2 linked regions of the Ketobacter sp. MCCC 1A13808 genome follow. The protein of the gene in region 1 interacts with the protein of each later gene in a pairwise test. Links are inferred from orthologs where the notes say so. Each region holds a gene or a part of one and is shown in the gene's direction. Other genes may lie near its edges. The genes, in order: yhbY and rho.

Region 1 (14,766 bases):
GCGCCAAGGCGCGAGACGCCAGGCTGAATGGCTCCCAGATCACTTATGACGCGAGCAGATCAAGCAGAAATGGCCTCTTCAACCGTATCGGCAATTTGGCGACACAAAGAAGACACCTCATCGGCATTTGCACCCTCTACCATCACCCGGATCAGCGGCTCTGTGCCGGAGGGGCGTAACAACACCCTGCCACGCCCGGAGAGCTGGTTTTCAGCCGTTTTAACTGCATCCTGAACTTGCGGGATGGCAATGACATCGCGCTTTTCGGGCAACTGTACATTAATCATGGTTTGCGGCATTTTAACCATACCGCGCTTCAATTCTGCCAAGCTACGCTGCTCTGATATCATTACCGTCAGGGCTTGTAGAGCCGCTACAATGCCGTCACCTGTGGTCGTTTTATCCAGGCAAACAATATGCCCGGAAGACTCCCCCCCGAGATACCAGTCTCGCCGACCAAGCTCTTCCATCACATAACGGTCTCCGACCTTGGCCCTGACAAACTCGATGTCATTTTCACCAAGCGCCAGCTCCAGGCCATAATTGCTCATCAGCGTCCCAACGACTCCACCCACCAGCACACCTGCGCGCTTTCGGCCCTGAGAGATGATAAACAGCATTTCATCACCATCCACCACCTCTCCGTCGGCGTCCACCATTACAACCCGGTCACCATCGCCATCGAAAGCAATTCCTACGTCCGCCCGCAGTTCCAAGACTTTTCGTTGCAACAATTCAGGCCCAGTAGAGCCGCAATTTAAATTAATATTCAATCCGTCCGGTTCGACTGCCAGCGGGATAACTTCGGCACCCAATTCTTCAAACACCAGGGGCGCAGATGAATACGTGGCTCCATTCGCACAATCGACGACAATCCGTAACCCATACAATGACAACCGCCTTGGATAGGTGCTCTTACAGAACTCAATATAGCGGCCACGGGCATCTTCTAATTTTCGTGTTTTGCCAATACGGTCCGACGGCACCGTGTCCATATCCATGTCCATATAACTCTCAATGGCCAACTCGATGTCATCTGGTAGTTTTTTCCCCTCCGTGCAAAAAAACTTTATCCCATTATCATAATACGCGTTATGCGACGCACTGATCACAATCCCCGCCGCGGCGCGATAGGTTCGAGTTAAATAAGCTATACCCGGGGTTGGCATCGGACCCAATAACATAACGTCCACGCCGGAAGCGGAGAGACCGGCCTCCAACGCGGACTCGAACATATAACCGGAAATTCTCGTGTCTTTACCAATGAGTATTTTTTGGCGCCCCTCGCCTTTGGTGAACACCTTGCCAGCAGCCCACCCCAGCTTTAACATAAACTCCGGCGTTATCACGCCTTTACCAACCGCACCCCGAATTCCGTCTGTTCCGAAATAACGCTTTGTCATTCAGTGTTTCCTTAGGTTTCACTAACCGGTTTCAATCTGCATCCACCTCTGCGACGGCAGACGCTATTTTTAATACATCAACGGTGGCAGCCACATCGTGTACGCGAACAATGCGGGCTCCATTTTGCACCGCAATCAAAGCCGCCGCTAAGCTTCCGAACAGCCGCTCTTCAACCGGTCTCCCGAGCAAGGTTCCGATCAGGCTTTTGCGGGAGAGCCCCACCAGAATCGGCAGACCAAGTTGTCCCAATTGCGCCAAATGCTTGAGTAAGAGCAAGTTATGCTGCACGGACTTGCCGAAACCAAATCCGGGATCAATGATGATCCGGTCTCGCTCTATGCCCCCGCGCTCACAAACGCTCACTCTATCCACAAGATAGCAGCACACCTCTGCAACCACTGAATCGTATTTTGGTGCGACCTGCATAGACTGCGGTTGACCCTGCATGTGCATCAGACAGACGGGCAACCCACTATCTTTAGCTGCCGATAAGGCGCCGGGACGCGATAACGCGCGAACGTCATTAATCAGCCCTGCACCGGCGCGCGAAGCTTCCGTTATGACTTGGGGGGAACTGGTATCAAGGGAAATTACCGCGTCGACCTCCTTCGCCAAGGCTTCAACCACCGGCAAAACACGATCCAGCTCTTCTTGCTCTGATACCGGAGCGGCGCCTGGACGCGTGGACTCTCCACCCACATCAATTATGGATGCGCCTTCAGCCACCATTTTGACAGCGTGCGCTATTGCAGAGTCCCTGGAATTAAATAGACCCCCGTCCGAGAAGGAGTCGGGGGTCACATTGAGCACCCCCATGACGTGGGGATGCCGGAGATCAAGACTACGCAGACCGCATTGGAGTTGGTCTGATACTGACATGCACTGGTTAACGCTTAATGCGTGTTAGCAGGCCCGCCAATCGAGCCTTTGCTTGTCGCGTCTTTTTTGCTATCACCTGAGTCAGGTTCAACTGCAGGGCTTCCGCCTCTTGGTCCATCGTTGGAATCGTTCCAGCCTTTCGGAGGACGCGGCTTACGGCCTTCCATAATGTCATTGATTTGCTCAGCATCAATAGTTTCATACAACATTAACGCTTCTGCCATCGCATGCAGTTGATCCATATTTTCTTCGAGAATCGTCTTAGCCCGATCGTAACACTCATCAATTATCTTACGGACTTCCTCATCGATCTCTTTCGCGATCTGACCTGAAACCACCTTACGCTGATTATATTGCCGACCCAGGAACACTTCGCCTTCGTCTTCTTCGTAACTTAGTGGCCCCATTTTCTCGGACAGACCCCATTTGGTTACCATGTTACGCGCGATTTCAGTTGCGCGCTGAATGTCATTGGAAGCACCCGTTGTAACACCATCTTTACCCAAGGTGATTTCTTCTGCTATCCGACCACCAAACAAGGAGCAAACCATGCTTTCCAATGCACGCTTGCTTTGACTGTATTTGTCTTCCTCTGGCAAATACATGGTCACACCCAGTGCGCGACCGCGAGGAATAACACTGACTTTGTATACCGGATCGTGATCAGGAACCATACGCCCCACGATCGCGTGCCCGGCTTCATGATACGACGTATTCAATTTTTCCTTTTCTGACATGACCATGCTTTTACGCTCTGCGCCCATCAGAATTTTATCTTTGGCTTTTTCAAACTCTGCCATTTCTACGACACGTTTGCTGGCACGCGCAGCGAACAGAGCCGCTTCGTTCACCAGGTTAGCCAAATCCGCACCGGAAAAACCAGGTGTTCCACGAGCGATGGTTTTGGGATCGACATCATCGCTGATCGGCACTTTACGCATATGTACTTTCAGAATCTGCTCACGGCCCAGAATATCTGGAGCGGAAACCACAACCTGGCGATCGAAACGACCTGGACGCAGCAGCGCTGAGTCCAGCACATCCGGGCGGTTGGTTGCCGCGATGACAATTACTCCATCGTTCGGTTCGAAGCCATCCATTTCAACCAGCAACTGGTTCAGAGTTTGTTCTCGCTCGTCATGACCGCCGCCCAAACCTGCACCGCGCGAACGTCCAACTGCGTCAATTTCATCGATAAAGATGATGCAAGGCGATTGTTTCTTGGCTTGCTCAAACATATCGCGGACACGGGAAGCACCCACACCTACGAACATTTCAACAAAGTCAGAACCCGATATGGTAAAAAACGGCACCTTGGCTTCACCGGCAATGGCTTTGGCCAGCAACGTTTTACCTGTACCCGGGGAACCCACCATCAAAACTCCACGAGGAATTTTTCCGCCGAGCCGTTGAAACTTACCGGGGTCTCTTAAGAACTCCACCAGTTCCTGTACTTCGTCTTTCGCTTCATCACAACCAGCAACATCGGCAAATGTCGTTTTAATCTGATCTTCGCTGAGCAAACGCGCGCGGCTTTTGCCAAAAGTCATCGGGCCACCCCGACCGCCACCGCCGCCCTGCATTTGACGCATGAAAAACATAAATATCGCGACGATCAACAAAATGGGGAAGCAGGCGACAAGCAACTGCGCCCAGAGACTTTGCTTTTCAGGCGCCCGGCCTTCAATCGCCACATTGTTTTCTAACAACATGGGCATTAGATCGATATCGGCAATAGCAGGCAATACGGTTTCGAATTTCTCGTTGGATGCAGTACGGCCACTGACGGTAGATCCGTCAATGACGACCTTATCAATCTGACCGGACTGAACCGATTCAATGAATTGGGAATACGGGATAGGCTGCGACCCGGATTGAGAGCTGAAGTTATTAAAAACCGACAGCAAGACAATTGCGATAACAACCCACAGGATTAGGTTTTTTGCCATATCGTTCAAGGGTTTACCCTCACTATAATTATCGCCGGTTACAAGTGTCCGGCGTGCGTGCAAATTACATCAATTAACTATCTACATTACTACACATTAGGCGATGACACCATCTTTGCGCAGGAATCCCGCCTGGTGCTCATAATTAAATTCCTTTGAAGCCTTTTCCAAGCAAGTAGACCTCTTTTGAGCGGGCACGTGAAGCATCTGGTTTACGAGTGATCAGTTTCTGAAAGTCGTGTTGCATGCCCTTCCGGAATTGATCGATTCCCGGCCCCTGGAACACTTTGACAAGGAAATCTCCGTTTTTCTTCAGAACCTGCCTTGCCATTTCCTGAGCCAGCTCCACCAGGTACATGCCTCGTGGATGATCCACTGCCGTTACACCACTCATATTGGGGGCCATATCCGAAATTACAAGGTCAACCGGGCGATTACCAATTATTTCAAGTAGTTGCTGATAGACTTCCTGCTCACGAAAATCGCCCTGTAAAAACTGAACCTCCGCGATCGGCGCCATTTCCAGTATATCTGAAGCGATTACCAGGCCCTTACTGCCCACCAGCTTAATCGCTACCTGAGACCAGCCGCCCGGTGCCGCCCCCAGATCCAGCACCGTCATGCCCGGTTTGAAAAGCTTGTCTTTTTCCTGTATTTCCAACAACTTGAATGCTGCCCTGGAGCGCCACCCCTGCTCCTGAGCACGTTTCACGTAGACATCGTCAAAATGCTCCCGCAGCCATTTATTGCTGGTTTTCGTTCGCGAACTCTTCTTTTCGGACAAAACATTCCCCGGTGGTGATTCAGTCTATTTGACGGGTATTTTGCCTGATCCATACAGCAAGTCATAGATTAATGGAGAAACGCCGGTGACTCCTCTACAATACGCGCCCTATCCAGGAGCCGGGATCGTCGGCCCGACCGTTTCGACTAAATCATTTAGGTGGCACATCATTATGGCGCTGAGCCAAGATCAAAAAAAACGCTTTCGTAAAATTGCCCATCACTTAAAACCCGTTGTTATGATCGCGGAAAACGGGCTATCTAAAGGCGTGCTGAGCGAGTTAGAGCGCGCGCTGGAGGATCATGAGTTAATCAAGGTGCGCATCAACGTGATGGACCGGGATGACAAGAAAGCCGTTATCGACGCCATTTGCTCATCCACCAAAGCGGAGCTTGCGCAGGTCATCGGCAAGATGGCTGTAATCTATCGTCCGGCCAAAAAACAAAACCCCAAATTGTCCAATCTGGTCCGCCTGCAGGACTAAAACTACCCGCTACAAACTTTTTGCACATTTCGCATATATACTGGCCATGCATCATCTCCACTGCAGGCCGGTATGTCTATTCATAAAAAGCTCGTTCTCACATTTATTACCTTCAGCGCCGTTCTGATTATCAGCATGGCCATTCTGATTAAATGGAGTTTTCAGCGTGGTTTTGTAGACTATATCCGCCAGCAGGACAGCCAGACACTGCAAGAGATTACCCCGGACTTAACCCGGTTTTATGCGGAACAAAATGGCTGGGGGCCAATCCAGAACGATACCCGGCGCTTCTACCGGCTTTTACGTCACTTTGCAATGATGCGGGATGACCCTGATGCCACCGGCAACCCGCCGCCCCCGGGAAAAGTCCCGTTTCATCTTTCCGTTTTTCTGATTGACCCGACGGGCAAACTCATCGCTGGTAGAGACCCGAAAAGTCAAATCATCGAACAACAAGCCATTACTGTTAACGGCAATGTCGTCGGTTACTTCGGCCTGGGAGAGCGCCACCGCCCGCCCAATCGCCACGACAAACGCTTTGCTGACCAGCAGGGCAAACAGCTGGCGTTGATTACTCTGCTGGCGTTACTACTTTCGCTGCTGTTCGCCTGGCCCGTCGCTAAATTCCTGGTGAAACGGATTCAACGTTTGGTTTCTCAGGTACGGCATTTGAGCCAGGGGCAATACGATCACCAAATCAAAGTCCGCGGCGGAGATGAATTTGCCACACTGGCGCAGCACCTTAATGACCTGGCAAACACCCTCAAACAGACGGAGCAATCGCGACGTAAATTAGTAGCAGACGTGTCACATGAACTGAGGACGCCGTTAGCTACATTGAGGGCTCAACTTGAAGCGATTGAAGATGGTGTGCACCAATACAACGACGATACACACGCACGATTGCACAATCAGGTAATGCGGCTGCATAACCTGGTGGATGATTTATACCAACTGTCCTTATCGGACCTGGGAGCCCTGCAATACCGGAAACAGGATTGCGAACTGGACGTATTAATACTGAATGCCGTGCAAGCGTCTTTACCGGCATTCGATCAGGCAGGCATTGAACTAACCCTGGATGATGAATTACCGGATCGAAGCACCGTGTTTGCTGACCCGCAACGCATTACCCAGTTGTTTTCTAACCTGCTGCAAAACAGCCTGCAATATACTGACACACCGGGCAAAACCCGGGTCCGCTGTCAGCGTGAAGGAAACCGTTATCTGGTGGAATTCGAAGATACGGCACCCGGTGTAAGTGACAGCCAGCTACCCCAACTCTTTGACCGGCTATATCGGGCCGAATCTTCCCGCAATCGTGATCATGGCGGCGCAGGCCTGGGCCTGAACCTGTGTAAAAATATCGTGCAGGCACACCAGGGCAGCATCGAAATCCATAACAGCAGGCTAGGAGGGATACGGGTCAGCGTGCACCTGCCTGTATCAACTTAATGAATAAAATACTGATCATCGAAGATGAGGCCGACCTGGCACAAGTGCTGGACGATTACCTGAAACACCATCATTTCGATACGGCCATAGTGAGCGACGGTGCAAGAGCTATGGCCACGCTCGAGGAATTTCAGCCTGACTTAATATTACTCGATCTGATGTTACCGAACAAAGACGGCCTTAGTTTGTGTCGAGAAATCCGGTCTGTTAGCCACGTACCCATAATCATGGTAACCGCAAAGGTGGAAGAAATTGATCGATTACTGGGCCTTGAGTTAGGCGCGGATGATTACATATGCAAACCTTACAGCCCGAGAGAAGTCGTAGCCAGGGTCAACGCCAACCTCCGCCGGGTGCAGTTCGACCAAGGCTCCCCAGCCACGGAGCACAATGCATTGCTACTGGACGAGGACGCCATGGCAGCGACCTTACATGGCAATGAACTTAATCTTACGGCGGTGGAATTCAGATTGCTCAGCGCGCTATCTGCCGAGCCCAAAAGAGTGTTTACCCGAGACCAGCTGATGGACCGTATCTACCGCGACCAACGCGTAGTGAATGATCGCACGATCGACTCACATATCACTAAACTGCGTAAAAAGCTGACAGCCGCCAACGCAGGGAGCGAAGTGGTCCGCTCGGTTTATGGTGTGGGGTATAAATTCGAGATGCCGGCAAAATAAACCGGTTTAAACCCATCTTCACAATTGCTGCACATTGCATCCAATTTCATTGCACATTGCATTGCCATACTGCCTCACACCAACCACAGAGGACTATAGAATGAAATACATTATCGCAATATTAATGAGCTCAATGATTGCTTTTTCAGCCGCCGCCGAACCAATGCAGGGTGGACGTATGATGAAAGGGTTAACCCGACACCTGGATTTATCAACGGAACAACAACAACAGGTGGAACAAATCTTTGAAAGCAAACGACCGCAAATGGAAGGGTTGCACGAACAAATGCAAGCCTTGCGTGAGTCGACCAATACCGAGATCAAAAGCGTTCTGAACGAGGATCAACAAACCAAGTTTGAGAAGATGCAGGAAAAGCGTGAGGAAAAACGCGACCGCTTTAAGGGTCAACACAAAAAATCAGGCAAGCATGATTCAGAAAACGAAAGCGCAGAGTAACCCAACCCCACCACAGACTTGCCGCCCCATTCGGGGCGGTTTTTTCGATTAAATATGGCTTACTTTCAGAATTTCGTAACAGACCGTGCCACCGGGAGTGTCTACTGCCACCTCATCCCCGACGACTTTGCCAATCAACCCCCGGGCAATGGGTGAATTTACGGATAGTTTTCCTTGCTTAATATCCGCCTCATCATCTCCCACAATCTGGAAAGTCCGGTTTTCATCCTTATCCACATCATACAAATCGACTGTCACACCAAAAATAACTCGCCCTGTATTTTCAATTTTAGATACATCAATAATTTGGGCGTTTCCCAGCTTGCCTTCGATTTCCATGATACGGCCTTCCGCGAAACCCTGTTCTTCCCGGGCAGCGTGATACTCCGCATTTTCTTTTAGATCGCCGTGTTCGCGCGCTTCTGCGATCGCTGCAACAATACGCGGACGCTCAATTCGTTTCAATCGATCCAATTCTTCACGCAACCTGGCAGCACCCTGCTCCGTCATTGGATAGCGGCTCATACTGATAACTCCGAATGCAAATCCTGAAGGCGTCGGACAATGGGCTCCACATTAGTCTCCAAAGCAGCACAAATTGCCTGCGCACCCGCAATCGTGGTGGTATAGCAAATTTTGCCCAGCAGAGCCTGGCGCCGGATGGCAAAAGAATCGGCGACTGCCTGAGTACCTTCCGTCGTGTTAATAATCAACTCTACTTCCCGGTTCTTAATAGCATCCACTATGTGAGGACGACCTTCTTTCACTTTGTTAATAGATTTCACCGGCAAGCCGGCTTCCCGACACATTTTTGCAGTTCCGCTGGTCGCAAATAACTTAAATCCCAGCTTGGTTAGCTGCTTGGCCACTTCCAGGGCCGCAGGTTTATCGCTTTCACGGACACTGATAAACGCAGTACCGGAATCAGGAATTTTTTCACCGGCGCCCAACAGAGCCTTACCGAAAGCTTCACCAAAGGTGTCACCAACGCCCATTACTTCACCCGTCGACTTCATTTCAGGGCCCAGAATCGGGTCAACACCCTGGAATTTAGCGAACGGGAAGACCGCTTCTTTCACATGGTAGCGGGTTGGCACAATTTCTTGGGTAAAGCCCTGCTCCTGCAAAGAAGTTCCTGCCATACAGCGGGCAGCTGCTTTGGCCAGAGACCGACCAATACACTTGGACACAAACGGCACTGTGCGGGATGCTCTGGGGTTAACCTCCAGCACATACACATCGTCACCCTGCACTGCAAACTGCACGTTCATCAATCCGATTACGCCTAACTCCAGCGCCATCTTACGTGACTGCTCGCGCATAACCGCCTGCACCTCTGCAGTTAAGCTGTAAGGGGGTAACGAACAGGCAGAATCACCAGAGTGAATACCGGCTTGTTCGATATGCTGCATCAACGATCCGATCACCACATGGGTGCCATCGGAAACCGCATCCATATCCACTTCTACGGCAGCATCCAAGAAATGGTCCAGCAACACCGGCGCATCGTTGGAAACACTCACTGCGGTGTTCATATAACGACGCAATTCCGATTCTTTGTACACAATTTCCATTGCCCGCCCGCCCAATACATAGGAAGGTCTGACCACCAGAGGATACCCGATATCCATTGCGTGACGCACAGCTTCTTCGACACTCCTGGCTGTACGGTTGGGGGGCTGACGCAACTGCAGTCGCTCAATCATTTGCTGGAATCGCTCACGGTCTTCCGCTCGATCGATTGCGTCTGGCGTAGTACCGATAATAGGCACACCTGCTGCCTCCAGCTCGCGCGCCAACTTCAGTGGTGTCTGCCCGCCAAACTGCACGATAACGCCTTTGGGTTGTTCCAGCTCAACAATGGCCAGAACATCTTCCAGCGTAACCGGCTCAAAGTACAAACGATCCGACGTGTCGTAATCCGTTGATACCGTCTCAGGATTGCAGTTCACCATAATCGTTTCATAACCGTCTTCACGCATCGCTAATGCAGCGTGAACACAACAGTAATCAAACTCAATACCCTGACCGATTCGGTTGGGACCACCACCCAGAACCATGATTTTGTCACGGCCGCTGGGTGCAGCTTCGCATTCCTCCTCATAGGTGGAATACATATACGCAGTTGTGGTCGCAAACTCTGCTGCGCAAGTATCAACGCGCTTGTAGACAGGCTTCACGCCCATTTCCCAGCGCTTTTTGCGCAAATGTTTTTCAGACACCCCGAGCAACTGTGCAAGACGCGCATCAGCAAAGCCTTTACGCTTTAAACGCCACATCTGATCGCGGGTAATCTCACTAATAGCAGCGGTTTGTAATACTTTCTCGTTCTTGATCAGATCTTCGATTTGCACCAAAAACCAGGGGTCGATACCGGTATATTCGTTGATTTCATCAACCGTCAGCCCGGTACGAAAGGCATCACCAATGACCCACACGCGCTCCGGCCCGGGCGTCTTTAATAAGTGACGCACCTGATCCAGATAATCATCGGCTTTGTCGTCCAGGAATGGTTCAAAACCGTGGCTGCCCACCTCAAGGCCGCGCAAGGCTTTCTGCAACGACTCCTGAAAAGTGCGGCCGATCGCCATTACTTCGCCCACCGACTTCATTTGCGTAGTCAGTACGGGAGAAGCATTGGGAAACTTTTCAAAGTTAAAGCGCGGTATCTTGGTAACCACGTAATCGATTGATGGTTCGAATGAGGCTGGTGTTTTTCCACCCGTGATCTCATTTTGCAGCTCATCCAGCGTATAACCTACTGCAAGCTTGGCTGCCACTTTCGCGATTGGAAAACCAGTCGCTTTAGACGCCAGGGCAGACGAGCGCGACACCCGCGGATTCATTTCAATGACAACCAAACGCCCCGTCTCGGGATCCATTCCGAACTGCACATTGGAACCACCGGTTTCGACACCGATTTCGCGCAATACCGCAAGCGAGGCGTCCCGCATGATCTGATATTCTTTGTCCGTGAGCGTCTGCGCCGGGGCGACGGTCACCGAATCTCCGGTGTGCACGCCCATGGGGTCGAAGTTTTCGATAGCGCAGATAATGATGCAGTTATCATTCTTATCCCGCACCACTTCCATTTCGTATTCTTTCCAGCCTATCAACGACTCATCAATTAATAGCTCGTTCGTGGGCGACAAATCCAGACCACGCTCACAAATTTCCACAAATTCTTCGCGATTGTAGGCGATGCCGCCGCCTGAACCGCCCATGGTAAAAGAGGGCCGGATAATACAGGGGAAACCCAGGGTATCGAGTACCTGTAGCGCCTCTTCCATACTATGGGCAATAGAGGCACGGGGCGTTTCAAGCCCGATCGCCTTCATGGCATGATCGAAGCGCTCACGATCTTCAGCTTTGTCGATGGCATCCTGGGTTGCACCGATCAGCTCCACACCAAATTGGTCCAGCACGCCTTTGTTCGCCAAATCCAGCGCACAGTTCAGTGCCGTCTGTCCACCCATGGTCGGCAATAATGCATCGGGGCGCTCTTTTTCGATGACCTTGGAAACCGTCCGCCACTCAACCGGTTCAATATAGGTGGCATCGGCCATCGCCGGATCAGTCATGATGGTTGCCGGGTTGGAGTTCACCAAAATGACGCGGAAGCCCTCTTCTCTTAAGGCTTTACAGGCTTGAGCACCCGAATAATCAAACTCACAGGCCTGCCCAATAACGATCGGCCCGGCACCCAGAATTAAAATACTCTTTATGTCAGAACGTTTTGGCATTGCATCCTACCGTTGGCTTTATTGAGTGTTGCTGATTTCTTTGCGCTGCGTCATTAAGGCAACGAAATGATCAAACAGCGGCGAAGCATCGTGGGGGCCCGGGCTCGCCTCGGGGTGACCCTGAAAGCTGAATGCGGGCTTATCTGTCCGATGTATTCCTTGCAGGGAATCATCGAACAATGAACGATGTGTAGCTCGAAGTGTGTCCGGCAAAGTGGCTTCGTCTGCAGCAAAACCATGGTTCTGGCTGGTGATCATCACCGTGCCGGTGTCCATGTTTTTCACCGGGTGGTTCGCACCGTGATGGCCGAATTTCATCTTCACCGTTTTAGCTCCGCTGGCCAAGGCCAGCAGCTGGTGACCAAGGCATATTCCGAAAATCGGAATCTCGGTTTCCAGACATTCCTGTATTGCCTTGATGGCGTAGTCACAGGGTTCCGGATCGCCGGGGCCATTGGACAGAAAAATACCATCGGGGTTCATGGCCAGCACTTCACTGGCGGGAGTTTGCGCCGGCACAACCGTAAGATCGCAACCGCGATCCACTAGCATGCGTAAAATGTTGCGTTTCACGCCGTAATCGTAGGCCACGACTTTGAAGGGTAGGGATTCAGGCGCGTCCACGTAACCTTTTTCCAGGTCCCATGTGCCCTGCGTCCAGCGATAGGGCTCACTGACTGTAACCTCCTTCGCCAGATCCATCCCTTTCAGCCCGGCAAAGCCTTTCGCCAACGCCAGAGCCGCCGTTTCGTCGACTTCTTCGCCTGCCATAATGCACCCGCTGAGTGCACCTTTTTCCCGTAGGATTCGTGTCAATTTACGGGTATCTATTTCGGCAATGCCCTGGATGTTGTTGTCACGCAGGTACTCATCCAAATCCTTCTCTTTGCGCCAGCTACTGGCGATCAAAGGCAGATCGCGGATGATTAGCCCCGCAGCCTGGATTTTATCGGACTCCTCATCCTCTGCGGTCACACCGGTGTTGCCGATGTGAGGATAGGTGAGCGTCACCATTTGGCGTGCATAGGATGGATCGGTAAGGATTTCTTGATAGCCGGTGAGAGCAGTATTGAAAACTACTTCGCCTACGGTTTGCCCGTCGGCTCCGATGGAAACACCTCGAAACAGGGTGCCGTCTTCTAAGGCCAAAATGGCTGGTTTATTCAAGCCAACCTCCATTACTGGTTTCGTGTTGCGGGTAAGGCATTGCTGGGTACTGGGCTTACACGCCCAGTGATACAGCAATAGGGCGCCAGTTGCAAAAAAGCGGAATAGATTGTTGGCATCCATCCCGCTTTTTTTAGTGATTCTGGCATGATCAAACTAATACACGCTTCTGTAAACAGGTTCCAAATTGTCGTCACCATCAATTTAAACAGGTCGTCATCAGACCGAACTATAGCGGGCTCGGGACAGTGGACTGCAAAGCCTTACTATTTGTTTGTTTAGGTGAATTCAGGTAGACGGATCATTTCGCAATTGCGAGTCGATCGAGATGCATTCTATAAGATTGGAGTTTGGCCGTCCAATGCTTTGTCCCGATGAAACCTGGATTACTGCACAATCCAGGCTAGACAAACTGTCACCGGCATGAGCAACTACCGCAACCCCAAAACATCCTGCATATCATAGAGCCCGGTGGTTCGCTCATTTAACCAACGGCAAGCGCGAACCGCTCCACGTGCGAAATTCATACGGCTGGTGGCTTTATGCGTAATTTCAACCCTTTCACCATCAGCCGCAAACATCACGGTATGTTCACCGACAATATCGCCCGCCCGCACGGTGGCAAAGCCGATTGTTTCCCGGTCACGAGGACCGTCTTGCCCTTCACGACCGTAAACGGCCACCTTATTAAGATCACGGCCCAACGTCTCGGCTACCACCTCGCCCATCCGCAATGCCGTCCCGGAAGGCGAATCCACTTTATGGCGGTGATGAGATTCCAATACTTCGATATCGACTTCATCACCCAGCACGCGGGCGGCAAGTTCAAGCAGTTTGAAACACAGATTCACACCAACGCTCATATTGGGTGCAAACATGATTGCCGTTTTGCTCGCTGAAGCCTCTAACTGAGCTTTTTGCTCTGCGCTCAGTCCGGTGGTACCAATGGCCATTTTTTTGCCGTACTGCGCACAAAACTCAGCATTTTTGATCGTTGCTGCTGGAGCAGTAAAATCGATCAGCACGTCAAAATCATTTTTTACCGCATCCAGATTATCGACGACCGCCACACCCAGTTTTCCGATCGCTGCTAATTCACCGGCATCGGAACCGATCAGGGAATTGCCGGGGCGATCAATAGCGGCTGTCAAAGACACCCCTTCCGCCTCGCTAACAGCCTCGATCAACGCACGTCCCATACGACCAGCAGCACCAATCACTGCGACTCTTACATTGCCCTCATTTGTATTCGCTGCACTCACATGGATTCCTTAGCGTTAGAGCATATCGTCAAAAAAAGATTTAACACCATCGAACCAGCCACTGCGTTTTGGCGACTGACGATAGCCTTCTTTTTCCAGCCCGGTCTGAAACTGTTTGAGCAAATCTTTCTGCTCTTTGGACAGGTTCACCGGAGTTTCAATAATGACCCGGCACAACAAGTCACCTGGCTTGCCGCCGCGAACCGGGGTTACCCCTTTTTCACGTAAACGGAATAATTTTCCGGTTTGTGTTTCCTGAGGTATTTTCAGTTTTACCCGACCATCCAGTGTCGGCACTTCCAACTCACCCCCCAAAGCTGCGTCAGCGAAGCTAATCGGTACTTCGGTATATAGATCCTTGCCTTCGCGACGGAAAATAGCATGATCACGCACTGCGACCTGCACATATAGATCACCCGCTGGACCGCCGGCGATGCCTGCTTCACCCTCTCCAGCCAGACGAATGCGATCGCCAGTATCAACACCGGGGGGGATTTTG
Region 2 (15,423 bases), on another replicon or contig:
CGCACACCGAGATTGAATACTAGCCGATGCTAATTGTACAATCGGAACGATGCGCACATGATTAATGCCCTATACTATCCGCTTAACACAGGTAGTCTGTGGCACAACTGGAGAAATACATGAGCAAACTAGTAAATGTAACTGACAGCAACTTTGAAGCTGAGGTGTTGCAATCAGAAAACCCGGTGCTGGTGGACTACTGGGCCGAGTGGTGCGGACCCTGCAAGATGATCGCACCGATTCTGGAAGAGATCTCCGGCGAATATGACGGCAAACTTACCATTGCCAAGCTGAATATTGACGAAAACCCGGAAACCCCCCCCAAATACGGTATTCGGGGCATTCCGACCTTGATGTTGTTCAAAAATGGCAACGTTGAAGCGACAAAAGTTGGCGCTTTATCAAAATCGCAATTGACAGCGTTCCTAGACAGTAATATATAATTACCCAACCCCGACTCTGCGAGCCGGGGTTTCTTACTTCGATGTTGCGCCTTCAATCAAAACGTAATAAGCGCAACAACGGAGAGCAAATCAAACTGTCTCTTCGATTCCTCACCCCTCAGAACTTTTGAATTAGCATTATGTGAAGGATCGGGCGCGAAGTCGTTTGAAGCAATAACCTGGACGCTTTGGCTAGCGGATGCTAGATTACTTTTAGTGCCTCCCTAAGTCCTGGGAAGCATTTCCCGAATCTAAATATATTTAGGGTCTACGAACCAAAGAAGATCCATCCGAACAGGATCTCTGCCAATCGCTTCTCGCACCATTTTTACGACCCGTTTAGACAGGAAGCTCTACTCGTTCGCTAACAGCCTTTTGGTTGTAGCTCTCCATACCTTTAACGTTAACCTTCAAACATGACCCCCACGGAAATGAATCTCACCGAATTAAAAACAAAACCCATTGCTGAACTGATCGAAGTAGCGTCTTCTATGGGCCTGGACAACATGGCCCGGACGCGCAAACAAGACATCATCTTCAGTATTCTTAAACGACATGCCAAAAGCGGCGAAGATATCTTCGGTGACGGCGTTCTGGAAATTCTTCAGGACGGTTTTGGCTTCCTGCGTTCAGCCGAAGGCTCCTATTTAGCGGGCCCAGATGACATCTATGTGTCACCCAGCCAGATACGTCGTTTTAACCTACGCACCGGCGATAGTATTTCCGGTAAGATTCGCCCCCCCAAGGAAGGCGAGCGCTATTTTGCGCTATTGAAGGTCAATGAAATCAACCTGGATCGCCCGGAGCACGCGAAAAACAAGATCCTGTTTGAGAACCTGACACCGTTATTTCCGCAGCAACGCTTTCTGATGGAAGTCGGCAACGGCAGCACCGAAGACATCACTGCACGCACGATCGACCTGGTCGCTCCCATCGGTAAAGGTCAGCGTGGCTTGATTGTGTCGCCTCCGAAAGCCGGTAAAACCCTGATGCTGCAGAACATTGCACAGTCGCTAACGCGCAATAACCCGGAATGCCATTTAATTGTATTGCTGATCGACGAGCGCCCTGAAGAGGTGACCGAAATGCGGCGTACGGTACGTGGCGAAGTGGTCGCCAGCACTTTCGACGAACCGCCTTCGCGACACGTTCAAGTGGCAGAAATGGTATTGGAAAAGGCCAAACGCCTGGTTGAGCACAAACAGGATGTCGTTATTCTGCTGGATTCGATTACCCGCTTGGCTCGTGCATACAACACAGTCATCCCGTCTTCCGGCAAAGTACTGACTGGTGGGGTTGACGCCCACGCACTGGAAAGACCCAAGCGTTTCTTTGGGGCAGCACGAAATATTGAGGAAGGCGGCAGCCTGACCATACTGGCCACCGCGCTGGTGGACACCGGTTCGAAAATGGATGAAGTGATTTTCGAAGAGTTCAAAGGTACCGGTAATCAGGAATTACACCTGGACCGCCGTATTGCAGAAAAGCGTGTTTTCCCGGCCATTAATATCAACAAATCCGGAACTCGTCGCGAAGATCTGCTGACATCGGAAGACGAACTGAAAAAAATGTGGATACTACGCAAGATCCTTCATCCCATGGATGAGATCTCGGCTATGGAATTCCTGATCGACAAAATGCGTGACACCAAGACTAACGAAGAATTCTTCGACTCGATGAAACGCAAGTAAATCATGCTACCCGGATAAGGCCTGCCTCGTCATGGCTCATACTGTAACCTTTCTGCCCCGCCAGCTGAACCTGACTGTGGCAGAAGGTGAGTCAGTATTACAAGCGGCTTTGCGTCAGGGCTTCCGGATTCCCTGGGGTTGCAGCTCAGGGTCTTGCCGGGCATGCGAAGGACGCCTGAAATTCGGTCGTGTGCAGTTAAAACACTGCGCTGGCGAAGTTAGTGCTTCAGATAGTGCAGCGGATTCGATACTCTGCTGTCTGGCGTATCCGATTGAAGACATTCAAATAGAGGTGCACAAGGTGTTGGCTCCCGGACAGTTCCCCACACAAGAAATTACCGCTCAAATCACGCATATCAAGCAAATTAATCCGGACGTTAAAATTGTCCAGTTCAAGCTGCCTGCAGGCAAAAAGATTGAATATTCTGCTGGCCAGTACCTGGAAATCATCCTGGATTCGGATATCAGTGCTGCGTTCTCTATCGCAAATGCCCCCCGCGATGACCGCACTCTGGAACTGCATATTCGCGCCAGCCAGGACAGCGTCTCCTACCCATTGTTAAAACCGCAACTGAAGGAAGGCGAATTACTGCGCTTGCGGCTGCCTTTAGGGAATACCACCCTGCACCGCCTGGAACACGCCAAAACGCTCATTATGATCGCGGCCAGCACCGGCATCTCACAAATGATCGCTATGCTGCAGGCGCTGATTACTGCCGGTGATGAACGTCCCGTATTTGTGTATTGGGGCGCGCGCCTGGTGCGGGATTTATATCTACACGACGAGATGAAAACCCTGGTAATGCGACATCCTAATTGCCGCTACATCGCCATCGTATCAGACCAACCGGAATGGCCGGCGCGCAAAGGCCTGGTGCACCGAGCGGTACTGGATGATCGCAACGATTTCAAGGATACTGCGATTATTGTCGGTGGATCACCGGCTATGGTCTATGCCACCTACGATGACTTTATTGCCGCCGGTATAGACGCCGGCCAGATTATTTCAGATGTGTTTGATTATGCACCGCGTGAAGCGCAATAGTCAGGCCGCCCCACGCTGCAACACGATCGCTAATTCATCGCAGCTAGCGCTGAGCCGGGCCCAGGCAAGATCGATGGCATTATGATCATTGCTTTTTGCTGCCAGTTCGAGTTGCTCTGAATAATACTGAACCCGCATTCCGCCTAAGCTTGAGGCCGAGCCTTTCAGGGAGTGCGCTATATTGGCAATATCATTGAGTTGCCTGGTCACTACCGCCGCTTCTGCCCGCTGGCGGCGCTCGGGCAACATATCGAGGAATATTTTCACTAATTCAGCCAAACGTGACTCGGATTGGCGCACGCGTTTCAATAACGCGGCTCTATCCCATACCAACTTGTCCGAAACGGGCTCAGCCATGTCTTTGCCAAGGCCTTGCAGAACTTCCAGATCGGGCAGAATGACACCCGCTTTTGATGACTGGCTTCCATGTTCCAGCCAATACAACAACTTCAGCTCCAATGCCTGGGGATCAATGGGTTTTGTCAAATAATCGTTCATACCCACCTGCAAACAACGGTCTGAATCCCCCGCCATGGCATTGGCTGTCATGGCAATCACAACGACGTCTTTATTGGCGACGCCTGCGGCACCGGCACGAATCGCCTGGGTCGCAGTATACCCGTCCATAACCGGCATCTGGCAATCCATAAACACCAACTTGAACGGGTCCCTGATTTGGGCTTCAATAATCTCGAGAGCCTGCTGCCCGTCTTTTGCCCGGCTGATCTCCAAGCCAATATCACTGATCAAACCCTCTGCCACTTCGAGATTGACCTCGTTGTCGTCCACCAATAGGATTCGCGTTCCCGCATAGGGTTCGAAAGCAGCAAGATCAAGATGATGCTCGGTATCGTCCCTCTCAAATTGACCAATATTTTGCCCGCTAAAAAGCGCAGTGCTCAGTCGCCGGCCCAAATCCAACGGCGTTACCGGTTTATTAAGCCACTCAATCGGACATTGCACTGTTTTCAATGCCGGTCCTGCGCCCCCCTCCTTTGCCACCATAATGTTTGGCCTGGCCCCGGTCATCTGATCCAGAATGGTTAAATCCGCACTATCATCCAACAAGGATTGATCCAAGATAATGACATCGGGTGTGATAGCGCCCGCCACCACGTCCTTCAATAACGCATTTAATAACCCGGTGTAGACCTCTACCTTCGCCTTCCAAATTCGCAACTGCAAAGCCATTGTTTTCGCGGCTGTTGGGTTTGGATGGGCAATCATAATCAGGCGCTCACTCAATTCAAGGAAGGGGACTTCATTGCCGGCGCGCTCCGAGTCGCTAAGCCTGAAGTCAAAGCTGAAGGCGCTTCCGCTTCCTTTCTTGCTTACTACGGAAATATCACCCCCCATCAGCCGGCATAATTGCCGGGAGATGGATAACCCCAAACCTGTTCCACCGAAGCGGCGGGTAATGCTGCTGTCCTCCTGAGCGAAAGCATCAAACAGATAACGCTGCCCCTCCTCTGAAATGCCCACACCCGAATCCCTGACGCAGCCTTGTACCAATACCTCACCATTGCTCTGTTCCAGAGTTCTCATGGAAACATACACTTCCCCGTGCTCCGTAAACTTAATGGCGTTCACAATCAGGTTCGTCAGGATCTGACGTATGCGGTGAGAATCACCAACCAAATAGCGGTGTTTAATTTCAGCCACATCGAGTATGTATTCCAGCTTTTTATCCTGCGCTTTTATCGCCATTGTAAGGGCCAGGTCACACATCAAACGCAGTAAATCGAATTCCTCTTGCTCTATATCGAGTTTGCCTGCCTCGATTTTTGAAACATCCAGAATATCGTTGATCAACGCCGATAATATCACACTGCTATTCTCGGCCATTTTAAGATAATGAAGTTGCTGCTCGCTTAAACCACCCCGTCGCAGTAGCCGCAACATACCCGCCACGCCATTCAACGGAGTGCGTATTTCGTGACTGATGTTGGCAACGAATTCGCTTTTGGATTTACTCGCCGACAGCGCTTCGTTTCGGGCCAGTTCAAGCTCACGTGTGCGTTCAGCCACCTGCCTTTCGAGTGATGCATTCATATTCTGAAGCTTCGCTTCAATATCCACTTGATCGGTAATATCACGGATTATCGCCGCGACACCGGGGATGGAATTCTTTGTTCCGGTAATCGGAGAAAGGGTGACCGAAACAGGAAATACACTTCCGTTCCGCCGTTTGGCCTCAATTTTGAACGCAACGACCAGCTGACCGTTCAGCACTTTATTCATGGTCTCCTGCAGTGATGCGGCGGATTCACGAGTCACGAACAACTCGAATACACTACTGCCGATTGCCGCTCGCCTGCTGACACCAAACATATCCTGGGCAGTGTCATTCCAGCTGGTTACAACGGCACTTTTATCCATACCGACGATGGCGTCACTCGAGCCGCTGACGATGGCTTCATACTGGGATAGGGTGTCACTCAAATCAATTTTTTGACTGATATAGTGCTGGTAAGCCGCTATCAAAAAAATTGCCAGAATCAACACTATCCCCGATATAAGCCACAACTTGTTGCGCTGGCTGATCGCTATTTCATTGACGTCGGCAGCCAGCATTCCGATGATCAGCTTCAAATGGCGGCCAGATTCAGCACCGGACAGCTGAATTTCGGAATCCAGAAAATAGAGTGCCTGCGCTGTTTCTATTTCGTTGGCTTGCTTTAATTTTTCGTTGATGCCATTTGAGGCCTGCTCCTGGAAGGTGCCCTCCCAGCTTGGTGCATCGCCAAATTCGAAAGAAAAATTGTTACGTGCGTTAGGATGCAGTATGAAGTTATCTTTGGTATTCAATAAATACAGAACGTATTCTTCATGTAAATTTTGCTCCAGCGGATCGAGCAGAAACTTGGCATCCACATTAATTATAATCAAACCGAAAAACTGGAACTCCCCGTCATACACCGGCATCCCCACTCGGTAAGTGGGTCGATAAGGGTATTCCAATTTACCGTGTTCTTTGTTCAGGTTTAAATCAGAAACGTACACTTCGCCCGGTGGCAGCTTTCGGATCATCTGGAAATACTCCTGATCACCCTTCGACTGCAATAACGCATCCGGCGCCGCTGAGATTTTGCTGTGACGCCGCTCCACCCGGATGAGCTCTTTGCCGGAGTCCGCTTCGCCAATATAGCGTATTTGATAAATTTCAGGATTGTTTTCGAGAAAGCCAATGTATATGGTTTTGAGACGGGATTTCCAGCGCTCGGTGGGGGTTGAGTCTAATGGGTCTATGCCGCCATTTTGCGCTGCACGAACCAGCCCGCTAACGGGCGGCGTACTGAATAGAAAGCGCACCTTTAAGGCGCTCGATTCGATACTGTTCTGGATCATATTGTGGCGCACCACCAATTGATCTCTCAGCTGGTCGCCTGTGGTTTTGAGAATACCGCGCTGGACACTTTGACTCTCATAAACCAGCAAACCGCTACCCACTATCAATATGGCGATCACAGCGATAATAAAAAACCGGGTGTCAGATTGTTTATTCATAACATTATTGCCGCCCTTCAATGAGCTGATGTGGGCTAAAGCGCTTTAATCTCATTCCGCTGTCTCCGTTTAAGGCCGGCAATCCAGCGAGAGAGTGTTCTGCCGGTACGCTTTCTGAAACATTTAATCCTTCTCCGCACCACTTGCTTTTAGAATGGTCAGGCTTTTCGAATACAGCTTAAATCCATCCCGACCTTCTTGCTTGGCATTGTACATAGCAATGTCCGCGTTCTTTATCAGAGCATCCATATCCATGCCGTGGACCGGTGCCACACTCAACCCCACGCTGGTGGTTACATTCAGCAGATGCTCTCCGATAGTCAAAGGAAGCCGTATTGCTTCCACCACTTTATTACAGATCATAACCGCATCATCAACACTGGAGAGGTCGGGTAGAATTATGACAAACTCGTCTCCACCCAAGCGAGAAACCGTATCCGATTCCCGCACCACAGAGCTCATCCTTTGCGCCATTGCTATTAACAATTCATCTCCCACTGCATGACCCAGGGAATCGTTTATCTGCTTAAACCGATCCAGATCCAGTAGCATTATGCCCACTTGCTTGCCAAACCGTTTGATTCGCTTTAGGGAAATGGACAGCCGATCCTGCAATAACGTACGATTGGGCAATCCGGTTAACTGATCATGGTGCGCAATGTGTTGAATTCGTTCATTAGCCCGTAGCTGCTCGGTAATATCATAAGCCACCAACAGATAACCGGTTACGACTTCATCCTCGGTACGCAAAAGAGTTACCGTTAAACTGACCGGGACCACAGAGCCGTCTTTACGGACGTAGCTCCATTTCTGGCTTTCGACTACACCTCTATTGGCTTTTTCCACCAGCACCGAAAAGCATGGCATAATATTTTCGGACAGTTCACTGGAAAGTTCCACCGCTCGGGTTTCAAGTTCGTCCTTCAAATGAAACTGAAGCGCGTTACCTTGGCCGACCAACTCGTCTTTGTTATATAGGAGCAATGCTTCCAGGGCAGGGCTGGCAGCCAGGATGCCGCCTTCAACATCGGTCGCGATAATACTGAATGGGGAATTATCTACGATCGACTGCGTTAACTCATGGGCCCGTGTGAGCGCAGCTTCCGCTTCTTTCCGATGACTAATGTCAACTATGGTGGCAAGCACCCTTGGCTCGTTGAAGGTCTCAATACCGCTGAGCGAGATTTCTACCGGAATCAGTTTTCCACCACGGCCTTTCAACTTCATCTCAAAATGGTTGTGGACCGACTGTGGCGACACGGCATTAAAATAGGATTGCATCAATGCCGGATAACCGGCGCGCGCATCCTCCATTAGCAACTTGTCCAAGCGGGCATTTAATAATTCGGGCTTTTCATATCCACACAGCGCGCAGGCTTTGTTGTTCGCTAACACGATCCGGCCTTCACTGTTCACCGCAATCATCGCAACCGGCGCCCATTCAATCGTACGCGACAATGCGAGCATCTGTTGTTTTTGGTGTGTCACATCGGTAAAGGTCAGCACAAATCCGGTATGATCTAAGCGAGTGGAGCGAATGTCATAGAGGCGTCCGTTATTGAGTTCAAACTCCGCCCGTTTTTGCTCTCCTTTTAGCAGTCGGACCAACAGATCGGCGATGGCCTTCGCATCTGACTCGCCGGATAACACCCCGTTGCCCTGTAATAAAGGGCCAAGACTCTCAATATCGGTTTGCAACTCGGCTATATCAGCTGGCACGCTGAAGGTATCTTTAAAGTGCTGGTTGCAGTACTGAAGTTGATATTCGGTATCCACAACAACGACGCCCTGAATCAGGGTATCCAGGGTAAGGTGGGACAGGTTTTTTTCTTCTTCTAGTTTTTCTGCAAGCAAATCCGCGCGACGTTGCAGCTCGAATTTGCCTAAAGCACGGATCAATATCGGGGCAATAATATCTAAGTAATTACTTTCCGCATCTTTGGTTATAAAGTCAGCCGCCCCGGCGTCCAACGCAGCGAACGCCAAACTGACATCATTGGCGGCGGTCAGTATGACAATGGGGAGATTAATCCGGGCAGCATTGACTTCTTTGATGAGGGTGATGCCGTCCATATTCGGCATTCTATAGTCAGTCAGAATCATATCGAATTGACTGCGCTGCAAGACTCCCAATGCTTCATAGCCATTGGAAACATGGACGACCGCAAACGATTCATCTTCAAGCAGGGGCTTAATCAGCAACGCCTGAACCGGGTCGTCCTCGACGTACAATAACCTGCACCGAACTCTAATCTTATTAGGCAAAAACTCAGCCATAACTCCCTCTAATTATGATGATAAACAGGCAAGCGCACGCCTTAATCATCATTAAAAGATAGGACAAAAACCGAATTTTAGCGGCGTAAATTTGAATAGAACGGGTTATTCCTGGGTTATTTCAGGCTCTTTTGGCTGGATAGTGCCCGGTAGCGGCAAATCCGGTAAACGTTCTGCAATTAATTCCAGTCCGGCCTGAAAGTTTTCATTACTGGATTGGTGATTACCAAGGTGGCTCAACAACCGTCCCAGCTCACCATAGGCCTGGGCACTTTTGCGCGAACGCAGGCTTGCCTCGAAATATTCACGGGCCCGATCCCATTGGTTCAGCCGCAAACTGAGCCGCCCCATGGTCAACAGCAGCATGGGATTACTGGGGCGCTCCTTAAGCCAGTTTTCACACCAGAGCAATTGCTTCTGAACATCGCCCCCGGTAACCCGACCGTAGACCTCAACCAGACTATCGTCCCAGCTTTTCCGCAAAAGATCCGTGATAACACGCTCGGCATCCTCTCCGGCGTTAGCGACCATGAGCGCTTCTGCGTAAATTTTTACCAAACTGGCCTCATTGTGGAATTTTTTTGGTAAGTTATCCCACACGTCTTTCAGATTCTTACGTTTTTCCTCATCAGTACTACCACGAACCGCACGGCGCAATTTACCTTCATAGCACTTTTGTGCCAACTGACTAAAAGCGTCTTCACTCACAACCTTATGCTTTTTTAGCGCCGGTAATAATTCACGCAAGCTATCCCAGTCTTCCAACTCCACATACACCTTGGACAACATTTTAATCACGTACGCATAGCTCGGCGCTTTGGGCTCACGTGACAGCTTCATTAGCGTAGCAAGGCACTCTTCCCAATGTTCGGTTTGGTACTGCAACCGTGCTTTGGTGAGACTCACGGCATCATCGGCGCCTTTGGTGCTTTCGTGGGCCAGGCGCAGATAATTATCACGGCCTTCTGTTTTGCCCTGCTCATGGGCAGCCTGAGCTGCCGTCAGATAGTTTATTAATGGTACTTCGTTGCTTTTTGCCGCTTTTGCCAACTGCTTTTCCGCATTCGCCCAATCGCCCTGCGCCAAAGCGATCAGACCGTTGGTCGTGCGCCGATTGGCATTACGCTGGCTGCGCTTGGCATCAAACAACCACCGCAGCAGCGACCAGGTCCAATACACCACATAACACAGCAAAAGAATGCACAGCACCCCCACCAGTAAACTGGTTTCAAAGGTGTGACGGCCATGGGCCAGCAGCAAATACCCGGGATCTTTTGCAACCGCTTTAAAAAACAAAGCACCGATTAAACTGCCCATCACCAGAAACATGATGGTAGAGGGCTTTAATTTGATGAGATTAAGAAGGCCGGTCACTGAGTTTCCTCCTGCTTCGCTTCCGGTTGCTTCACTTTAGTCTGTGTTTTCGTTTTCTTGTCATTCTCCCGGTGCAAACTCATGGCCTGCTGTTCCCGGAGCAGTTTCTCTTTAGACCAGAACTCGCGAAACACCTGAACCGCTCTCAAGGAGCTTTCGATGGAAGGCACTTTCGGCGCTAATTGCACTTTGAGCAGATCATTCACCTCGGTGACGAATAGTTTGCTCTCGCCACTTTGCTGATGAATAAACAATTGAGCCCGCTGCTTTGCGCCCAGCAAACTCAAGTGATAGGCCTCGTTGTCCCCGCTCAAGAGGGCTAACTGAGCCTGCTGCAATAACAGAATTACGCTTTGCACCAAAAATTCCCGGTCTGCAGTGAGTACTGCAGGGCGGCCTTTTTCGTGTTTCTGGTAATTAAAGAGCGATTTAAGAAAGTGATCAAACCGATAAACGAACAGCGCCATGCCATCATCCGGGATCGCTTCACTGGGTGTTTGCACTGAGCCTTGCTTCAGATCGTAGGAGGGAATCCCCAGCTTGTCGACCCGCTCGGTTAAGGAACTGATCCGAATAAACACGCCATCAACATCGACATTGCTGGCGGATGCCTCTTTCAGTTTGTGAATGTCTTTAAGCAAAGCTTCGCGCAGCCGCCGTGCGGTAGGCTCCTGCATAGCACGCACGATACCGTCTGCTTCGGTCAATAATGCCAGGGCCCCACGGGTGTCCCCCAACAAAGACAAACGCTGCTCGGCGACCGTAACAAAGTGCTCTACTTCCCGGAGCATCCAGTCAATCCGGTTAGTACCGGTGATCGAGGTTATGTTTTCTTCCAGCGTCGACATGCGCGCTTCCAACACTTCCCGGTTTTCATTGGCAGATCGGATCGCCCGTCGCTCCTGGGACCGTTGTCGCGTAATTTCGTCAATCTGTTTTTGTATCTGCTCCAGATGGGTGGTACGCCCCTGCAGCTCGCGGGTTATTTCGTTCCGCTCTTCTAGCGCTACATTACGTTCCAGTTGCTGCTGATAAAACAAATAGCCCACAACCCCCGCTGCGGCTAATGACAGCAACAAAGAAAATAATAAAACCAACCTGGCAGCCCAGGTGAGTTTGGCTTTTGCCGGTTTCGCGTTGGTTTTGGCTTTTCCGGAGGGCGGCGCGCTTGCTGCCACCGGATCCGGGTTGGCAGCGGTCCCGGTGTTCGCTATTGGCGTTTGATCAGATTGGTTATCTGAGGTGTGATTTCCGCCGTTTTTCTTGTCTGTCATTCGGCATCCTAGTCGGCTTGCAGTTGTTCGATAGAGTTGATTACATCCCGGAGCGCCGGGCTTGCAGATTGAATTACGTGCTTAAAACCCAGTCCCGTTGCGAACTGAGCCAATCGCCCACTTATTACAATGAGCGGGTTGTGCAGCAATAATGTCTGTTGCGCTCCCATCAAAGTCATGAGATTACGTAATCCATCACCACTTGTCACGGTTAGAATGACGGTTTCACCCTGTATCAAGCGCCGTTGCAAAGGCCGCGCATCGACGTCCGGTAAAACCCGGCGGTACAATTCCAGGTACTCCACCTTTGCGCCCCGCTGCTGGAGTGTTTGCGCCAGAGTCTCACGGCCACCCTCTCCGCGCAGAATCAGCACCCTGCGATCGACCAGTTGTTGCAGTTCGGACCAATCCAACAGGGTTTCGCTGGTCGCCCCCTGTTGCGCTACCTTCGGGTTCACCTGCCAACGCCTCATTTCCTCGCCGGTAGCCGGCCCTACGGCCATCCACCGTTGCTGCACCGGCCATTGCGGCCAATAATCAGCAAGTGCCGATAGCCCGAGCGCGGCCGCATTGGCAGAAACACAGATAACAAAATCGTAGCGATCCAGTTCCATTATCAGGCTGCGTTGTGCCGGATCGAGTTGAAGGGGCTCAATTTCCAAGGTGGGAAGTACGATGACATCAGCGCCTGCGCCCGCAAGGCACCGGGTAAGCTCGCCGGCTTGCTCCGCAGGCCGGGTAACGAGCACCGTCTTCCCCTGCAGCGGGGTGCTCATAGGTGACCGCATTGCATTATGCGCCCTGCTCATAAAGTCGTTGCAGAATTTGGTCCGCGCCCTGAGATAACAGTTCGTCAGCCAGCTCATATCCCAGCGCTTCTGCCTGTTCCCGGTGGCCACGGACCTCATGGCAAATCAAACGGGAGCCGTCCGGTTCACCCACCAGGCCACGCAACCAAAGTTGATCACCCTCCAGTTCCGCATAGCCGGCAATAGGCACCTGACAACCGCCCTGCAGGCGGGTATTCATGCCTCGCTCCGCCATCACCCGGCAGTGGGTATCCGCATCACTCAACACCGTTAACAGGGATAGGGTGTCGTCATCCTGCAGGCGACATTCAATACCAATGGCACCCTGGCCCACGGCAGGCAGACTTTCCTCCGGGGACATCGCTCGCCGGATGCGCGCCTCAAACCCCAACCGACGCAATCCGGCTGCTGCCAGAATAATGGCATCGAATTGACCGTCGTCCAGCTTTGCTAAACGGGAGTTCACGTTACCGCGCAGATCGACAATTTTCAGATCGGGCCGGCGCGCTTTGATCTGCGCCTGACGGCGCAAACTGCAGGTACCGAGGATGGCGCCCTGAGGCAGGTCTTCAATGCCATCGTATTGATTAGAAACAAAGGCATCACGGGGATCTTCACGTTCACAGATTACCGACAGCCCAAGCCCTTCCGGAAAGTCGACCGGCACGTCTTTCATGGAATGCACCGCGATATCCGCGCGGTTTTCCAGCATTGCCAGTTCCAGCTCTTTTACAAAGAGCCCCTTACCACCCACCTTGGCCAAAGGCGTATCCAGGATCACATCGCCGCTGGTTTTCATGGTAACCAGCTCGACCTTCAAATCCGGATAGAACTGCAACAACCGGGATTTCACTGACTCGGCCTGCCACAATGCCAACGGGCTTTGACGGGTCGCAATTCGCAGGAGTTTTGGGGTCATAAAAGGGTGCCTCTAAAATAAAGGCTGAACCCTATCACATCAGAACAGGGGATTCATCAAAGGCTTTGCAACAGCTTTTTAACCGACGAGGCGTGCCGGCGGCTTACCGCCAGCCGTTCTTCAACACCCTGAATCCGCAGATAAAACTGGTTGCCCTTGTGTTCCAGCGCTTCGATGTAACTGAGCGCAACCAGCGCATTGCGATGTACCCGTAAAAAGCGATCGCCGAACTCGGTTTCCAATTCCTTCAGCGTTTCATCCAGCAGGGTTTCCCCCTGGCTATGACGCACAGTGACGTATTTCTGGTCCGCCAGGAAATAACGAACATCGGCAACCGCAATCAGATCGATGCCCTTGCGGCTTCGCACACTGATATATTCACGTTCTTTGGCATTGGCTTGCTCTGGTTGAGCCACGCCGGTTTCACGTCTTACGGCCAGCATCTGGGCTTTATTCACTCGCCCCGCCTTGCTAAGGGCTTTTTCCAAATCTTCCTGACGCACCGGTTTCAGCAAATAATCAACCGCATTGACTTTAAACGCGGCAATCGCGTGTTCATCATAGGCAGTACAGAAAATAATGGCGGGCGGGCTGTCACTTTCCGACAGTCGCGACGCGGCCTGCAGGCCATCCATTCCCGGCATTCGAATATCCAGTAAAATAATATCCGGGTAAACAGAGGGCACCCGTTCCAACAGCTCCTGACCATTTTCAGCTTCACCGACGCACAAAGTAGCCGGGATACGCTCCAACATACGTCGCATACGGTCGCGAGCCAAAGGCTCATCATCACAAACTAATACTCGGATCATCTGACCTCACTTCTCCTCTTTATTGTTCATTATTGTCGCCGGGAGAGTCAGCAGGGCACATCAAATATTATTACCTTAGCACGATTAGAGCACGAAAATAGCGCATTGCGTCAACCTTTTAAGACCCGGTGTATACGGGCTATGGCGTCGCTTTGAGAGGATATGGATAGGAGAGCCGGGTGATATAACGGCCGCCTTCCGGATAGCCGGTAAGTTTGGCACGCTCTCCATAAAGCGCCGCCAAGCGATTACGGGTGTTCTCCAGCGCCATATGATTGCCCTCAGACGCTCCGGTGTGCAAACCGGGCTCAAACGGGTTAGTAATGGTGAGTTCAAACACGCCATGAGCATAGCCCGCGAAAATTTCCACCAGCCCCCCTTTGGGCACCGGCTGCACCCCATGAAGAAGGGCATTTTCCAGGAGCGGCTGCAAAGTTAATAAGGGGATATTAACCTGCTTAGGCACCGAGCGTATTTCCCAGCTCACTTGCAGGCGTTTGCCCAACCGCAGCTTTTCTATATTCAGATACTTTCTGCACAGCTCAAATTCCTCTTCAATCGGCACCTGATTACCCATATGGTTAAGGCTTGCCCGGAACAGCGCAGACAAATCCTCGACTACGGTTTCCGCCGTACGCGGGTCGGTTTCAATCAGGCTGGCCAGAATATTCATACTATTAAACAGGAAGTGCGGACGTATGCGGGACTGTAATGCCTGAATCCGGTGCAATAATTCCGACTGGCGCCGGGCAATCAACATGGCCTGCAGATAAAAATAACGGATCACCAACCCGCCCACGATGGCGGCGATCGCGACGTTGGTAAGCACCACAGCGGAGTAAAGCACGCTCACCGCCGATGCATCCGGCGGCGGAAAAAACACCCACTGGCTAATGACACTGACAACCCAGGTATTCACCGGGATCAACAAATAACTGATGGCCACGGCACGGGCGGGCCTTAACTTGCGCAGAAAATCACGCATCTGGCACAACAGCGCCGCACTGCTCAAGGCGACCCACTGAACGAACAGCGACACCAGCCCCAGCTTCATCCAGTCGTATTGCACCAGGCTGCTTTCGATCAGCACAATCACCACGGCAAATAATTCGGCGATCAGCACCAGAAAGAATACCGGCTGGCGAGCACACAGATCCGGTAAAAAGAAAGTTTCTTCCGGTTCATCTTGAGGTGGAGTCGGTTTTACCATGCTTACCCGGAACTGCTGTTATGTAATGCATTAAGGTTGGGTGATATAATTCGCGCACTTTT

The links.
Region 2: the proteins of yhbY (region 1) and rho interact in binary tests that used the Escherichia coli proteins (3 or more experiments, as listed by UniProt). The link is inferred for Ketobacter sp. MCCC 1A13808 from one-to-one orthologs.

Annotation. Positions count from the first base shown.
Region 1 is NZ_VRKW01000006.1:44,283-59,048, forward strand. The notes cover bases 3,892-6,844. They hold yhbY (ribosome assembly RNA-binding protein YhbY), read left to right. Parts: upstream 3,892-5,188; coding sequence 5,189-5,500; downstream 5,501-6,844. Other genes in these bases: ftsH (ATP-dependent zinc metalloprotease FtsH), read right to left, coding at 3,892-4,232; rlmE (23S rRNA (uridine(2552)-2'-O)-methyltransferase RlmE), read right to left, coding at 4,378-5,016; FT643_RS12735 (ATP-binding protein), read left to right, coding at 5,573-6,844. Also shown: glmM (phosphoglucosamine mutase), read right to left, coding at 60-1,403; folP (dihydropteroate synthase), read right to left, coding at 1,435-2,283; more of ftsH, read right to left, coding at 2,298-3,891; more of FT643_RS12735, read left to right, coding at 6,845-6,955; FT643_RS12740 (response regulator), read left to right, coding at 6,955-7,638; FT643_RS12745 (periplasmic heavy metal sensor), read left to right, coding at 7,739-8,095; transcription elongation factor GreA, read right to left, coding at 8,144-8,620; carB (carbamoyl-phosphate synthase large subunit), read right to left, coding at 8,617-11,838; carA (glutamine-hydrolyzing carbamoyl-phosphate synthase small subunit), read right to left, coding at 11,857-13,005; dapB (4-hydroxy-tetrahydrodipicolinate reductase), read right to left, coding at 13,437-14,267; molecular chaperone DnaJ, read right to left, coding at 14,283-14,766.
Region 2 is NZ_VRKW01000012.1:25,469-40,891, reverse strand. Bases 127-3,004 are described here. They hold rho (transcription termination factor Rho), read left to right. Parts: upstream 127-874; coding sequence 875-2,134; downstream 2,135-3,004. Other genes in these bases: FT643_RS18175 (2Fe-2S iron-sulfur cluster-binding protein), read left to right, coding at 2,166-3,004; trxA (thioredoxin TrxA), read left to right, coding at 127-443. Also shown: more of trxA, read left to right, coding at 120-126; more of FT643_RS18175, read left to right, coding at 3,005-3,179; FT643_RS18170 (ATP-binding protein), read right to left, coding at 3,180-6,686; FT643_RS18165 (diguanylate cyclase domain-containing protein), read right to left, coding at 6,810-8,918; FT643_RS18160 (heme biosynthesis HemY N-terminal domain-containing protein), read right to left, coding at 9,069-10,337; FT643_RS18155 (uroporphyrinogen-III C-methyltransferase), read right to left, coding at 10,334-11,611; FT643_RS18150 (uroporphyrinogen-III synthase), read right to left, coding at 11,620-12,387; hemC (hydroxymethylbilane synthase), read right to left, coding at 12,404-13,339; FT643_RS18140 (LytR/AlgR family response regulator transcription factor), read right to left, coding at 13,396-14,148; FT643_RS18135 (sensor histidine kinase), read right to left, coding at 14,291-15,361. UniProt on the Escherichia coli protein: Facilitates transcription termination by a mechanism that involves Rho binding to the nascent RNA, activation of Rho's RNA-dependent ATPase activity, and release of the mRNA from the DNA template.